2 regions of the Kitasatospora sp. NPDC093102 genome follow, and region 1 is predicted to be linked to the other one. Evidence: riboswitches for the same ligand, from Rfam matches in the RefSeq annotation. Region 1 holds a riboswitch; the other holds the start of a gene.
The links. Region 1 has a riboswitch for cobalamin ahead of metE (5-methyltetrahydropteroyltriglutamate--homocysteine S-methyltransferase). Riboswitches for the same ligand answer to the same signal wherever they lie in the genome.

Region 1 (7,772 bases):
GTGCACGACCACCTCCGGGGTCGTACTCGCCGTGGACTTCAGCAAGTGGGGCGGACCGCTGCTGCGCTCTTGTGGCACCACGCCCACCACCGGGTACACCCTGCTGAACCAGGGGGGCTGGAAGACCACCGGCACCGGCCACGACGGTCCGGCCTTCATCTGCCGGATCGGCTACAGCGGTTTCCAGGGCGGCAAGCAGTTCCCGACCCCGGACCAGGAGAAGTGCGTCCTGACGCCCCCGGCCACCGCGTACTGGTCGTACTGGCACGCCGATCCGGGCCAGAACGAGTGGTCCTACAGCCAGCTCGGTGCGATGCTCTACCAGCCGAAGCCCGGCAGCGTCGACCTGTGGATCTTCGGCGGCACCAACATCGAGGGCACCGAGGGGCGTCCGACGTTCTCGCCGGACAGCGTTCGGGCGCACAATTCCAGCCCCGGTGGGCAGCCGGCCGACCCGGGCCAGGGCACCGCGGGCGGCTCCGGTGGTTCGGGCGGCTCCACGGGGGCGACCGGTACGAGCGGTGATGGTGGCTCCGGCACCGGTTCCGGCGGCAGCACCGGCGGCTCCGGCACTACCGGTGGCACCGGGCGTGCCCCGGCTCCCGCCAAACCCCCGGCCGGCGGAGCCCGTCCGCCCGTGCCCGTCACGCCCCCGGGGAACGGCACGGCCGGTACCCCCGAGGACGGCGTCACCCCGCCGGGCGACCCCGAGCCGACGCCGGTGCCCGCCACACCGATTCCGGTCGAGCCGCCCACCGCGGCACCGACGGACACCGCGAGCGACCAGCCGACTGAGCAGCCCGCCGTGGCCGCGCCGACGGCCACCCCCGCCGTGCCCGGCGGGGTGGTGGACGCCAACCCGGTGGCCGATGCCCCGCACGACTCAGGTTCGATGCTCCCCGCGGTGGTGGGTTCCGTCCTCGTCGTGGTCCTGGGCGTGGCGACCGTGATCACGGCGCGCCGCCGCCGGCGACAGGCCGAGTGATCCGGTGACCGCGCTCGACAAACACGCCGCCGCCCTGCCCGTCAGCCCGCCCACCGCCCCCGGGCGGGGAGCGGGTGGTCGGCGCAGCGCACGCAACCTGCATCCGCTGGCCTGGTGGGCGTGGGCGCTCGCCCTGGCGACGGCGGCCAGCCGCACGACCAACCCGCTGTTGCTCCTGCTCGTCCTCGCCGTGCTCGGCTATGTGGTGACGGCCCGCCGCACCGAGGCCCCGTGGGCCCGCGGCTTCACCTACTACCTCTGGCTGGCGCTGACGGTGGTGGCGATCCGGGTGGTGTTCCGGTGCGTCTTCGCGACCGGCATCACCCCGAACGACCACCTGCTTTTCTCCCTGCCGCACATCCCCACCCCCGACTGGTACGCGGGCATCGAGATCGGTGGCCCGGTCTCACTGGAGGCCACGCTCTCCGCGGCCTTCGACGGGCTGCGGCTGGCCTGCCTGATCTGCTGCATCGGCGCCGCCAACACCCTCGCGAACCCCAAGCGGGCGCTGCGGGTCCTGCCCGGCGCCCTGTACGAGCTGGGCGTCGCCGTGACGGTGTCGCTCAGTGTCGCGCCCCAGCTGGTGCAGAGCGTCCAACGCGTCGCCCGGGCACGGCGGTTGCGCGCCGGGCGGCGCAAGGGCGTACGCGCGCTGCGCAGCATCGTGGTGCCGGTCCTGGAGGACGCGCTGGAGCGTTCGCTCAGCCTTGCGGCCGCCATGGACTCGCGCGGCTACGGCCGCTCCGGCACCGCCTCGCGCCGCTCCCGTCGGCTCACCGGCGCGCTGATGCTGCTCGGCATGTGCGGCCTGTGTGCCGGGGTGTACGGGCTGCTGGACGGTACGGCGCCCGCCGTGCTCGGGCTGCCGGCCTTCCTCGCGGGTGCCGTGCTCTGCGTGACGGGCCTACTGCTCGGCGGGCGGCGGGTGCGGCGCACCACCTACCGGCCGGACCGCTGGCGGGCCGCCGAGTGGGGCGTGGCCGGGTGCGGTGTGACCGCCGCCGTGCTGCTGTTCGCCACCGTCGGCTACGACGCCACCGACCTCAACCCTTCCCTCTACCCGCTGGCCTGGCCGACACTGCCGCTCGTCCCGGTGCTCGCCCTGCTGCTGGCGGGCGCAGCCGGAATCGTCTCGCCACCGCCCGGCCGTACGCCCGTGCCCGCCGGCGCCCCCCTCAGGCGCCGCGGCACCCGCAGCATCAGCACCGACCGCACGACCTCCGAGGTGAGCACGTGATCCGATTCGACCGGGTGAGCGTGGTGTACGACGGCGAGACCACGCCCGTCCTGCGCGACATCGACCTGCACATCCCGGAGGGCGAGCTCTGCCTCGTGGTCGGCCGCACCGGCGTCGGCAAGTCCACCCTGCTCGGCGCGGTGAACGGCCTGGTGCCGCACTTCACCGGCGGCACCCTGCGCGGCCGCGTCACCGTGGATGGCCGGGACACCGCCCACCACCCCCCGCGCGAGCTCGCCGATGTGGTCGGCGTGGTCGGGCAGGACCCCCTGGCCGGCTTCACCACCGACACCGTGGAGGAGGAACTGGCCTACGTCATGGAGCAGTTGGCGATCCCACCGGACGTGATGCGCAAGCGCGTCGAGGAGACCCTCGACCTGCTGGGCCTGGCCGACCTGCGTCACCGGGCCCTGCACGAGCTCTCCGGCGGCCAGCAGCAGCGCGTCGCCATCGGCTCCGTGCTCACCGCGCACCCGCGCGTCCTGGTCCTGGACGAACCGACCTCCGCGCTCGACCCGACCGCTGCCGAGGAGGTGCTGGCCGCGATCACCCGGCTGGTCCACGACCTCGGCGTCACCGTCCTGCTCGCCGAGCACCGGCTGGAGCGGGTCGTCCAGTACGCAGACCGGGTCGCCTACCTGCCCGGCGACGGGACGGTCGTGCACGGGCCGCCCGCAGAGGTCTTCCGGGACACCACGATCGCGCCGCCCGTCGTCGACCTCGGTCGCCTGGCCGGCTGGCGGCCTTTGCCGTTGTCCGTCCGGGACGCCCGCCGCGCCGCCGCACCGCTGCGGGAGCGGCTCACCGACGTGCCGGTTCCCCCGCCGCGCCGGGCAGCGGTGGCGGGGGAACCGGTGCTGGACGCGAAGGGAGTGGTCGTCCGGTACGGGCCGGTGGCAGCCGTCCGGGACGTTGACCTGGCACTGAGCGCGGGCGAGGTCACCGCCCTGATGGGCCGCAACGGCTCCGGCAAGTCCTCGCTCCTGTGGGCCCTCCAGGGCTCCGGGCCCCGCCAGGGCGGCAGAGTGAAGGTCACCAGGGCCTGGGGCGGCCTGGCCGAGGACCCCAAGCGCCTCCCCGCCGCCCGGGCCCGGCAGCTCGTCGGGCTCGTCCCGCAGACCCCCACCGACCTGCTGTACCTGGAGACGGTCGCCCAGGAACTCGCCCAGAGCGACCTCGAAGCCGATGACGTCGGCGGGCCGACCGCACGGCAGATCCTCGACCGCCTGGCCCCAGGGATCCCGGACGACACCCACCCCCGGGACCTCTCCGAGGGGCAGAAGCTGGCCCTCGTCCTGGCGATCCAACTGTCCGCCGCACCACGGGTCGTGCTGCTGGACGAACCCACCCGAGGGCTCGACTACCAGGCGAAGGAGACGCTCACCGGCATCGTGGACGCCCTCGCCGCCGAAGGCCGTACGGTCGTCGTCTCCACCCACGACGTCGAGTTCGTCGCCTCCGCCGCCGACCGCGTCGTGGTAATGGCCGAGGGCGAGATCGTCGCCGACGGACCGACCGCCGAGGTCATCGTCGCCTCGCCCACGTTCGCCCCGCAAGCCGCCAAGATCCTCGCCCCACTCGCCTATCTGACGACACGACAGGTCGGGGCGGCCCTGGAAGCGACGGAGGCCACCCGATGACCGCCGTCCGGATCCCCGGCCGGGCCCGCATCGTCGTCGCCCTGGCCGCCTTCATCGGCCTGGTCGCCTTCACCTGGCCGTTCGTCGTCGCCCCCGGAAAGTTCGGTTCCAACTACGCCCCGCCGCTGATCTTCGGAGCGCTGCTCGTCCTGGTGCTCGCCGTCGTCATCGCGGAGATCTCGGCCGGCGGCATCGACGCCAAGGCCCTCGCCATGCTCGGCGTGCTGTCGGCCGTCAACGCCGGACTCCGGCCCCTCGGCGCCGGGACCGCCGGAGTGGAGACGGTCTTCTTCACCCTCGTCCTGGCGGGCCGCGTCTTCGGCCCCGGCTTCGGCTTCACCCTCGGCTGCACCTCGCTGTTCGCCTCAGCCTTGCTCACCGGCGGAGTCGGCCCCTGGATGCCTTACCAGATGTTCGGCTGCGCCTTCGTCGGCATGCTCGCCGGGCTGCTGCCGAAGGCCCGGCGGGGCTGGGAAGTTCCGATGCTGGCCGTGTACGGGGCCTTCTCCGGCTACCTTTTCGGCTTCCTGCTGAACCTGTCCTTCTGGCCGTTCTCGACCGACCCGAACAGCTCCATCGCCTACCTCCCCGGCCTGCCCTTCACCGAACAGTGGCACCGCTACCTGCTCTTCGACCTCGCCACTTCGCTCGGCTGGGACACCGGCCGGGCCGTCACCACCCTGACCGCCCTGCTCGTCGTCGGGCCGGCCGTCCTGACCGTCTTCCGCCGCGCGGCCCGCCGCGCCAACTTCGAGCCCACGGTGCATTTCGAGGCCCCGCACGGTCCGGACGGCACGGTAGGGCCGCAAACCGCCGCGCAGCCCACGGGGCAGGCGCACTCCTGAACCGAAAGGCCAACCATGGTGCCCAAGCCCGCGAAGCACCGGACGATGACGCTGAACGGGGCCAACGTCGTCGTCCTGACCCCGGAACAGCACGCCGGCCTCGAATCCGCACGCCGCCAGCTGGGCGGGGCGCAGGCGCAGGTCGCCAGGATGAAGCTCGACCTCCACCGGGAACGGCAACTCCTGGGCGAAGCCCAACGGGTGCTGGCGAGCATCCCCGCCGACCAGATCGAGCGGCTGGACGGCCGGCTGGGACCGGGCCGAGGCCTGCCCGAACTGCTCGCGGACATCCGCGCTGCCCTGCCGCGCACGCCGGACGCCTCGCCGCGAACCTGACCGTCGGCCCGTGAGCCGAGGCGGGGTCTCATCATTCGGACACGTTCCGTGATTTTCGCGTCAGGCCAAGACCTTTGCCCCTAAGCTGGCCGCGCAGCTGGTTCGCCCTGTCCGCCAGGCAGGCGCGTCGCAAGAGGGAACCCGGTGGGAATCCGGGACTGCCCCGCAGCGGTGAGTGGGAACGACCGCCGTCATACGCACTGGGCCCGGGACGGGTCTGGGAAGCGACGGCCAGTAGGTGTCCGCCTTCCAGGGGTTGGACGTGCCCGCGAGTCCGAAGACCTGCCACTGCCCGTACGCGACCGTTCGCGTGCGGCTATCCGGTGACCTCGTGGGCGGGTCGGCGACCATACCAGGCGGATCAGGCCCCGTACGTTTCGTGGCGGCCGCCGCCCGGTTCGTCATCCCTTCGCGTCCTCGTCCCGTCCCCGGGTACTTGAGGAGACAGACTCGCGAAGGAGAGTCCCTTGACCACGAAGTCCGCAGCCGCGGCGAGCGTCGCCACCGTGTACGGCTACCCCCGCCAGGGCAGGGGCCGGGAGCTCAAGAAGGCGATCGAGGGGTACTGGAAGGGCTCGGTCACCGCCGAGGCGCTGCTGGCCACGGCCGCAGACCTGCGCCGCGGGAACTGGCAGCAGCTCGCCGACTCCGGCATCGAGGAGGTCCCGACCGGTGACTTCTCGCTCTACGACCACGTGCTGGACACCACCGTCGCCGTCGGTGCGATCCCTCCCCGCCACCGGGAGGCAGTCGACGCTGACCCGCTGGACGGCTACTTCGCGATGGCGCGCGGCACCCAGGACGTCGCACCGCTGGAGATGACCAAGTGGTTCGACACCAACTACCACTACCTCGTCCCGGAGTTGGGCCCGGACACCGCCTTCGCCGCGAACCCGGCCAAGGCCGTCGCCGAGCTCAAGGAGGCCCTCGCACTCGGCCATGACGCCCGGCCGGTGCTGGTCGGGCCGGTGACCTACCTGCTGCTCGCCAAGCCGGCGCCCGGCGCCGCAGCCGACTTCCAGCCGATCACCCTGCTGGACCGGCTGCTGCCGGTCTACGCCCGCTTGCTCGCCGACCTGAAGGCCGCCGGCGCCACCTGGGTGCAACTGGACGAGCCCGCCCTGGTGCAGGACCGCACCCCGGCCGAGCTCAACGCAGCCGCCCGCGCCTACCGCGAACTGGGCGGCCTCGCGCAGCGGCCCAAGCTGCTGGTCGCGAGCTACTACGACCGGCTCGGCGACGCGCTGCCGGTCCTCGCCAAGGCCCCGGTCGAGGGTCTGGCGCTGGACTTCACCGGCCCGGCCGCCGCCAACCTCGACGACCTCGCCGCCGTCGGCGGGCTGCCCGGCAAGCGGCTGGTGGCGGGGGTGATCGACGGGCGCAACATCTGGATCAACGACCTGGAGAAGTCGCTGGCGACCCTGGCCACCCTCCTGGGCCTCGCGGACACCGTGGACGTGGCGCCGTCCTGCTCTCTGCTGCACGTGCCGATCGACGCAACCCTCGAACGCGACATCGACCCGCAGATCGCCCGCTGGCTCGCGTTCGCCAAGCAGAAGGCCGCCGAGGCGGCGCTGCTCGCCCGCGGCCTGCACGAGGGCACCGGCGCGATCACCGCCGAGCTCGCCGCCAACCGCGCCGACCTCGCCTCCCGCGCCACCTCCCCGATCACCCGCGACCCGGCCGTGCGCACCAGGGCCGCCGCCGTCACCGCGGACGACGCCCGTCGCGCCCAGCCCTACCCCGTCCGGGCCGAGGCCCAGCGCGCCCGCCTCGGCCTGCCACTGCTGCCGACCACCACCATCGGCTCCTTCCCGCAGACCACCGAACTGCGCCTCGCCCGAGCCGACCTGACGGCCGGACGGATCGACTTCGTCGCCTACCGGGAGCGGATGGAGGCCGAGGTCCGCGAGGTCATCGCCTACCAGGAGAAGGCCGGCCTGGACGTCCTGGTGCACGGCGAGCCCGAGCGCAACGACATGGTCCAGTACTTCGCCGAACAGCTCACCGGCTACCTCGCCACCCGGCACGGCTGGGTCCAGTCCTACGGCACCCGCTACGTGCGCCCGCCGGTCCTCGCCGGGGACATCTCCCGCCCGCACCCGATGACCGTCGACTGGTTCCGCTACGCACAAGGCCTGACCGGCCGTCCGGTCAAGGGCATGCTCACCGGCCCGGTCACCATGCTCGCCTGGTCCTTCGTCCGCGACGACCAGCCGCTCGCCGACACCGCCCGGCAGGTGGCCCTCGCCCTGCGCGACGAGGTCACCGACCTGGAGGCCGCCGGCGCGGCCGTCGTCCAGGTGGACGAACCGGCCCTTCGCGAGATCCTGCCCCTGCGGGCCGCCGACCGCCCGGCGTACCTGACGTGGGCCACCGAGGCCTTCCGCCTCGCCACCTCCGGGGTACGGGCCGACACCCAGATCCACACCCACATGTGCTACGCGGAGTTCGGCGCCGTCATGAAGGCGATCGACGAGCTTGACGCGGACGTCATCTCGCTGGAGGCCACCCGCTCCCACATGGAGGTGGCCGACGAACTCGCCGAGGCGGGCTACCCGCGCGAGGTCGGCCCCGGCGTCTGGGACATCCACTCCCCGCGCGTCCCGAGCACCGAGGAGGCCGTGTCCCTGCTGCGCGCCGGCCTCGCCGCGATCCCGGCCGACCGGCTCTGGGTCAACCCGGACTGCGGGCTGAAGACCCGCGGCTGGCCGGAGACCCGCGCCTCC
Region 2 (7,772 bases), on a different contig from region 1:
ATCGGTTCCTGGCGGCTGACGGAAGAGGGGGGAGCGCACTCCGTGCGATCGGTCCCGTACGATCCTGGCGTCCCCTGGTGCCCGAGCGACAACGGCCGCCTGGCCGGGACGGTTCAGACTCAGTACGGCTTCGGGGGAGTAGAGCACGTGACTGTCACCGAGAGCGCGCGACTCGCGGGAGGCGGTCAGCCGCCGGTCTCACGACGCCGCAGTCGGCGCGACCCGGCCGCCCGCAACCGGTGGGGCCTGCTCCCCCAACCCCCGGACAACACCGAGAAGTACCTCTACGCCCGCACCAACCTGTGGGTGCTGACCTGCTTCTCCCTCATCAGCTTCGCCTGCATGGTGGCCAGCGAGATCGGGCTGCTGAGCGCGACGCCGTGGTTCCTCTTCTTCGTACCGCCGCTCGCCTTCACCATCGTCTACTACCTGATCTCCCGTTGGGTGCACGGCTTCAACGAGACCTTCGACCTCTCCGCCCACCGGGCCCTGGTCAAGTCCTGGCAGCCCGAGCGCTATCCGACCGTCGACATCTTCCTGCCCGTCGCCGGCGAGCCGATCGAGGTGCTGCACAACACCTGGACCCACGTCGCCCGGCTGCGCGACCAGTACCCGGGCGAGGTCACCCCGTACGTCCTCGACGACAGCAACAGCCCGCAGCTCGCGCAGATGGCCGTCGACTTCGAGTTCGTGTACGGCACCCGCGACAGGCTCGGCTGGTTCAAGAAGGCCGGCAACCTCCAGTTCGGCTTCCGCAACTCCGACAGCGACTACGTCCTCATCCTGGACGCCGACTTCGCGCCCCGGCCGGACCTGCTGAACGAAATGCTCCCCTACATGGAGGCCAACCCGCGCCTCGGCATCGTCCAGTCCCCGCAGTTCTTCCGCATCCTCGACTCGCAGAACTGGATCGAGCGCGGCGCCGGCGCCGTCCAGGAGCTGTTCTACCGGACCGTCCAGGTCTCCCGGCAGCGCAACGACGGCGCCATCTGCGTGGGCAGTTGCGCGATCTACCGGCGCGCGGCGCTGGAGGAGAACGGCGGCACCACGCTGATCGGCCACTCCGAGGACGTGCACACCGGCTTCGACCTGCGCCGCCTCGGCTGGGACCTCCAGTACATACCCGTCGCGCTGGCCACCGGCGTCTGCCCGGACAACGTCGGCGGCTTCTTCAACCAGCAGTACCGCTGGTGCACCGGCTCGATGAGCCTGCTCGGCAGCAAGAAGTTCTGGCAGACCAAACTGCGGCCGGTCACCCGGGCCTGCTACCTGTCCGGCTTCTTCTACTACATCCACACGGCGCTGTTCACCGTCGTCTCACCCCTCATACCGATCGTCCTGCTGCTCGCCCGCCCCGACCTGATCCGCTGGGAGAACACCGCGCTGGTGCTGCCCGGCCTGATCTACGCGACGATCATCTTCCCGCTCTGGCACCGCAACCCCTACCGGCTGGAGGCCTGGGCCGCCCGCATGATGTACGGCTGGGCGCACGTCTTCGCCATCTGGGACATCGTGCGCCGCAACCGGATGGCCTGGCAGCCGACCGGCTCCAGCGGCGCCAAGAGGAACAAGACCCGCCGGTTCTGGATCGGCGTCATCGCCTGGGGCGGCGGAACGGCCCTGCTCTGGGTGCTGCTGAGCATCTGGCGGATGCTCACCATGGGACCGCTGAACTTCGCCCTCGTCCTCGCCTCCGGCCTCTTCTACGCCACCATCGTGGGCCGGGTCCTCGTCCAGCCGCGCCCCACGGAAGCAGTGTGATCGCCATGACCGCCCACCTCCGGCGGGCCGGCCGGCTCCGTCGCCGGCTGGCGCTCCCGCTGCTGACCGCCGGGTTGCTGCTCCTCACCGCCTGCGGCCCGGAGGACCCGGGCTTCGCGATGCAGCAGGACGTCGCCGCGCCCGCCCCGGCCGCCGCCAGCACCCCGGGCGCGCCCCCCGCCGCCGCGGTGCCGACGCAGGCCGCCCAGCCCAAGGCCCTGCCGGCCGGCGTCCCGTACGACGTCACGCCGCTGCTCAAGCCGAAGAACAAGTACCTCGGCACCGCCCTGCCCGGCGTGCCCGCCACGATGGACGCGCTGCCCGGCTACGGCGGCGCGATCGGCAAGCAGCCCAACGTCCTGGAGTTCTACGCCCATTGGAAGGGCGGCTTCGACACCGCCGGCGCGCGCCGGATCCACGAGGCCGGCGCGCTGCCCTTCATGGCCTGGGAGCCGCACGAGCCCTCGCTCGCCGCGATCGCGGCCGGCGACACCGACGACTACGTGCGCGGCGTCGCCAAGGCCGTCGCCAAGCTCAACCTGCCGATCGCCATCAGCATCGCGCACGAGATGAACGGCGACTGGTACCCGTGGGGCCGCCAGGCCGCCAGCCCCCAGGACTTCGTGGCCGCCTGGCGCCACGTCCACGACCTCTTCGACCAGGCCGGCGCCACCAACGTGATCTGGGTCTGGAGCCCCAACATCACCGTCCCCGCGCCCAACACCCGCCTGGCGCCGTACTACCCCGGCGACACCTACGTCGACTGGGCCGGCATGACCGGCTACTTCACCAACGACGGCCCCAAGACCTTCGAGGCCCTGTACGGCCCGACCATGGCCGAGATCCGCACCTTCTGCAACAAGCCCTTCTTCATCAGCGAGACCGCCGCCGAGCAGGGCAGGCACCAACAGGCCTTCGTCGACCAGCTGTTCTCCGGGATGGAGGCGCACGACGACATCGTCGGCTTCATCTGGTTCAACATGATCAAGCGGGCGGACTGGCGGGTCGAGACCGTTCCGGACACCCTCGCCGCCTTCAAGAAGCGGGTGTCCGCCCCCCGCTACGGCTTCGACATCCGGAACCCATGATGACCAGCGACCTCTCCCCCACCCCGAAGCACCCCGCCGGCCCGGTGTCGGACGTCCCCCCGCCGGACGGCCCGGAGCCCCGTACGCCCGTGCCCGTCGACAACCCCGACGGCGTCGAGCTGGCCCCGTACACCATCCCGCAGGTCCCCGCGATCGGCTGGGACCCGGGCCCCAGCCCCCGCCGCCGCTGGATCGCCCGCGGCCTGCTGGGCGCCGTCCTGACCGTCCAGGCCGCACTCTCGCTGCGCCTGCTGGCCGCCGCGCACCCCGAGGAGGCGGCCGCCATGGTCGTCGGGCGCCAGCAGCTGGCCCACCTGCTGCACGGCACCCCGGTCACCACCGACCTGGTCGACCGGGTGCACGGCTCGCCCTGGCTCTACCCGCCGCTGGCCGGCGCCGCCGCCGACGCCAACGGCATCTGGGGCACCCGGCTGCTCAGCCTCGGCTTCGCGCTGCTGACCACGGTGCTGCTGTACTCGCTGACCAGGCGGCTGTTCAACGAGCGGGTCGCCATCTGCGCCATAGCCGTGTACGCCGTCCTCCAGTCCACCGTCGTGGTCGGCTTCTACGCCGCGCCCGAGTCCCTCGCCGTCCTGCTGGTCGCCGTCGCGGCCTGGACCACGGTGTTCACCGCCCGCCGCCACCCGGCCATGGCCCTGCTCGCCGCCCCACCCACGGCACTGGCCTGCGCCGTGGCCTACTCCGCGGCCTTCGCCGTCCCCGCGCTGGTCGCTCTCGCCTTCGCCTGCGCCCGGCCGTACCATCGGGCCGGCCCGGCCGCCGTGCGCGCGCTGCTGGCGGCCCTCGGCACCCTCGTCCTGCTGCTGCCGTTCGGCACCCTGGGCAAGGTCGCCGGATGGTCGCCCTCGCAGGGCAACGCCCCCGGCTCCACCGGCTCGATCCTGCTCGGCACGCTCCAGTGGGCCGGCCTGTTCACCGTCCTCGCGGTGGCCGGCACCATCGCCTACGCGCGCCGCGAGCAGATGAACGAGCACGACGCACCGGAGAAGGACGCCGTCCCCACCTCCCGGAGCCGGCGCGCCCTGCTCGGGGCCACCCTGACCGTCACGGCCCTGCTGATCCCCGCCGCCCACCTGTGGACCGGCACCTCCGGCGCGTTGTTCCGCCACCTCGGCTACGGCATGCTGCTCGCCGCCCCGCTCGCCGGGGTCGGCCTGACCCGGCTGGTCGGTGCCCACTTCCGCCATCCCCAGCTGGGCATCCTGGTCTGGGTCGCCCTGCTCGCCCTCGGCCTGGAGCAGTCCGCCCTGCGCTACCAGAACGGGCCCGACTCCGGCCGCCTGCTGGCCGTCCTGCGGGCCCACACGCAGCCCCAGGGCCGCTACCTCACCGAGGTCGACGGACTCGCCGAGTACTACCTCGGCAGCGTCTCCAAGCCCGAGCAGTGGGTCTCCGCGCGCACCGGCACGGAGTACCGCGACGGGGCCGGGGTCGAGCATCACGGCGACGACGGCAGCGTGGCCGCGATCCGGGACGGCTGGTTCACGATGGTCGTCCTCGACAGCACCGCGCCGAGGGCCACCGACCGGGCCCTGAGCGAGGCCCTGGCCGTCGCCGGGCACTACCGGCTGGTCGCCCAATTCACGTCGCCGACCGGCGATTCGAGTACGTACAAGGTCTATCTCAAGCACTGACCGGCCGCCCGGCCTACGCACATCCGCGACACGACAGGCACAACATATGGTGCCGCCGCAGTCCGGCGGCACTACATGTATGCTCACTCCTGCTGTCGATGCAGGGGAACCCGGTGCGAATCCGGGACTGCCCCGCAGCGGTGTGCGGGCGGCTCCAGCAGCCGTACCCGCGAGTCCGATGACCTGCCGAACAGTGTGCGCCACGGCCCTCCCGCAGAGGCCGCGCCGGCACCAGCAGTACCCCCTCCGGGCCTCGCGGGCGGGCCGGGGAGTCACCGTCGCGCGACGCCGTCTGCGTTCGCGCCGTGCTCCCCTGCCCAGATCGGCCCGGTGCCCCCGATCACCGCCGCCGATCGCCGCCAGGAGAGAGCGCCTTGACCATCGCCGCCTCAGCCACCCTGCCCGCCCAGGGCTCCGGTACCGCCTTCACCGACCCGACGGTCTCCGACCCCGGCGGCGCCCTGCTGCGGCTGCTCACCGACCGCAGCACCGACCTCACCGAGGTGGACCCCGGCCATGTCGCCGCCGCCGCGCTGCGCGGCCGCCACGCCGGCTCGGACTTCGCCGAGCTGCGCGGGCTGGCCGTGGACGCCGCCGCGTCGATGATCGCCGAGGACCCCCAGTACTCGAAGCTGGCCGCCCGCCTGCTCGCGCTGGAGATCGTCGACGAGGCGACCAGCCAGGGCTCGGTGTCCTTCTCCGCCTCGATCGCCGTCGGCCACGCCGAGGGCCTGATCGGCGACACCACCGCGGCCTTCGTCGCCAAGCACGCCGCCGCCCTGGACGGGCTGGTCGACGCCGCGGGCGACGACCGCTTCGAGTACTTCGGCCTGCGCACCGTGCAGTCCCGCTACCTGCTGCGCCACCCGATCACCCGCAAGGTGATCGAGACCCCGCAGCACTTCCTGCTCCGCGTCGCCTGCGGCCTGGCGGTCGGCGACAGCGAGCAGTCGGTGCGCGAGGTGGCCGAGCTGTACGGCCTGATGAGCCGCCTGGAGTACCTGACCTCCTCGCCGACGCTCTTCAACTCCGGCACCCGCCACCCGCAGATGTCGAGCTGCTACCTGCTCGACTCCCCGCTGGACAACCTGGACTCGATCTACAACCGCTACGCGCAGATCGCCCGGCTGTCCAAGCACGCCGGCGGCATCGGCCTGTCCTACTCGCGCATCCGCTCGCGCGGCAGCCTGATCCGCGGCACCAACGGCAAGTCCAACGGCATCGTGCCGTTCCTGCGCACCCTCGACTCCTCGGTCGCCGCCGTCAACCAGGGCGGCCGCCGCAAGGGCGCGGCCTGCGTCTACCTGGAGACCTGGCACGCCGACATCGAGGAGTTCCTGGAGCTCCGCGACAACACCGGCGAGGAGGCGCGCCGCACCCACAACCTCAACCTGGCGCACTGGATCCCGGACGAGTTCATGCGCCGGGTCAACGCCAACGAGGACTGGTCGCTGTTCTCCCCGGCCGACGTGCCGGAGCTGGTCGATCTGTGGGGCGCCGACTTCGACGAGGCGTACCGCAAGGCCGAGCTGGCCGGCAAGGCCGTCCGCACCATCCCGGCGCAGACCCTGTACGCCCGTATGATGCGCACCCTCGCGCAGACCGGCAACGGCTGGATGACTTTCAAGGACGCCTCCAACCGCGCCGCCAACCAGACCGCGCTGCCGGGCCGCACCGTGCACTCCTCCAACCTGTGCACGGAGATCCTGGAGGTCACGGACGACTCCGAGACCGCCGTCTGCAACCTGGGCTCGGTCAACCTCGGCGCCCACGTGGCTCTTGATGCCCGTGCCGATGACCTGATCAACGCCATGGACTGGGAGCGGCTGGACGCCACCGTGCGCACCGCCGTGACCTTCCTCGACCGTGTGGTGGACATCAACTTCTACCCGACCACCGAGGCCGGGACGTCCAACTCCCGCTGGCGGCCGGTCGGCCTCGGCGTGATGGGCCTCCAGGACGTCTTCTTCAAGCTGCGCATCGACTTCGACTCCGCCGAGGCGAAGCAGCTGTCCACGCTGATCGCCGAGCGCATCATGCTCACCGCGTACGAGCGCTCCGCCGACCTGGCCGAGCAGCTCGGCCGCCACGAGGCGTACGGCGAGACCCGCGCCGCCCGCGGCGAGCTGCACATCGACCACTTCGCGAGCGCCGCCCCGCAGTGGGCCGACCGCTGGACGGCGCTGCGCGCCCGGATCGCCGAGACCGGCCTGCGCAACTCGCTGCTGCTGGCCATCGCGCCGACCGCGACCATCGCGTCCATCGCCGGCGTGTACGAGTGCATCGAGCCGCAGGTGTCCAACCTGTTCAAGCGCGAGACGCTGTCCGGCGAGTTCCTCCAGGTCAACCCGTACCTGGTGCGCGAGCTCAAGGAGCTCGGCGTCTGGGACCAGCAGACCCGCGACGCCCTGCGCGACGCCAACGGGTCCGTCCAGGAGCTGAACTGGCTGCCGTCCGAGGTGCGTTCGCTGTACCGGACGGCCTGGGAGCTGCCGCAGCGCGCGCTGATCGACCTGGCCGCCGCCCGCATGCCGTACCTGGACCAGAGCCAGTCCCTGAACCTGTTCATGGCGGCGCCGACCATCGGCAAGCTCAGCTCGATGTACGCCTACGCGTGGAAGGTCGGTCTGAAGACCACCTACTACCTGCGTTCGCGCCCGGCCACCCGCATCGCCCAGGCCGCGCCGGGTGCCGCCCGTGCCGCCGCGCCGGTGCCCGTGAACACCCCCTCCCTCACCCCGGAGCAGGAAGCCGCCATCGCCTGCTCCCTGGAGAACCCCGAGTCCTGCGAGGCCTGCCAGTGAGCACCCCTGAAGACCGCAAGATGCTGCTCGACCCCGGCTTCGAGCTGACCCTGCGCCCGATGCGCTACCCGTCGTTCTACGACCGGTACCGCGACGCGATCAAGAACACCTGGACCGTCGAGGAGGTGGACCTGCACTCCGACGTCGCCGACCTGGCGAAGCTCAGTGAGGGCGAGCGCCACCTGATCGGCCGGCTGGTCGCGTTCTTCGCCACGGGCGACTCGATCGTCTCCAACAACGTGGTGCTGAGCCTCTACAAGCACATCAACTCCCCTGAGGCGCGGCTGTACCTGAGTCGGCAGCTGTTCGAGGAGGCCGTGCACGTCCAGTTCTACCTGACGCTGCTGGACACCTACCTGCCCGACCCGGAGGACCGCAACGCGGCCTTCGCCGCGGTGGAGAACATCCCCTCCATCCGCCAGAAGGCCCAGTTCTGCTTCAAGTACATGAACGCGGTCGACCAC

Region 2: another riboswitch for cobalamin. It lies ahead of AB0O11_RS06710 (ribonucleoside-diphosphate reductase subunit alpha); the one in region 1 lies ahead of metE (5-methyltetrahydropteroyltriglutamate--homocysteine S-methyltransferase).

What each region holds. Positions count from the first base shown of each region.
Region 1 covers NZ_JBFBFA010000048.1:28,955-36,726, forward strand. Annotated here, with positions in the region: gene AB0O11_RS34060 (hypothetical protein) at 1-985, shown strand, start outside; gene AB0O11_RS34065 (CbiQ family ECF transporter T component) at 990-2,222, shown strand; gene AB0O11_RS34070 (ATP-binding cassette domain-containing protein) at 2,219-3,862, shown strand; gene AB0O11_RS34075 (ECF transporter S component) at 3,859-4,707, shown strand; gene AB0O11_RS34080 (hypothetical protein) at 4,723-5,043, shown strand; cobalamin riboswitch at 5,125-5,348, shown strand; gene metE (5-methyltetrahydropteroyltriglutamate--homocysteine S-methyltransferase) at 5,511-7,772, shown strand, end outside.
Region 2 covers NZ_JBFBFA010000003.1:225,061-232,832, reverse strand. Annotated here, with positions in the region: gene AB0O11_RS06725 (glycosyltransferase family 2 protein) at 343-1,761, shown strand; gene AB0O11_RS06720 (glycosyl hydrolase) at 1,767-2,849, shown strand; gene AB0O11_RS06715 (glycosyltransferase family 39 protein) at 2,846-4,504, shown strand; cobalamin riboswitch at 4,551-4,710, shown strand; gene AB0O11_RS06710 (ribonucleoside-diphosphate reductase subunit alpha) at 4,903-7,308, shown strand; gene AB0O11_RS06705 (ribonucleotide-diphosphate reductase subunit beta) at 7,329-7,772, shown strand, end outside.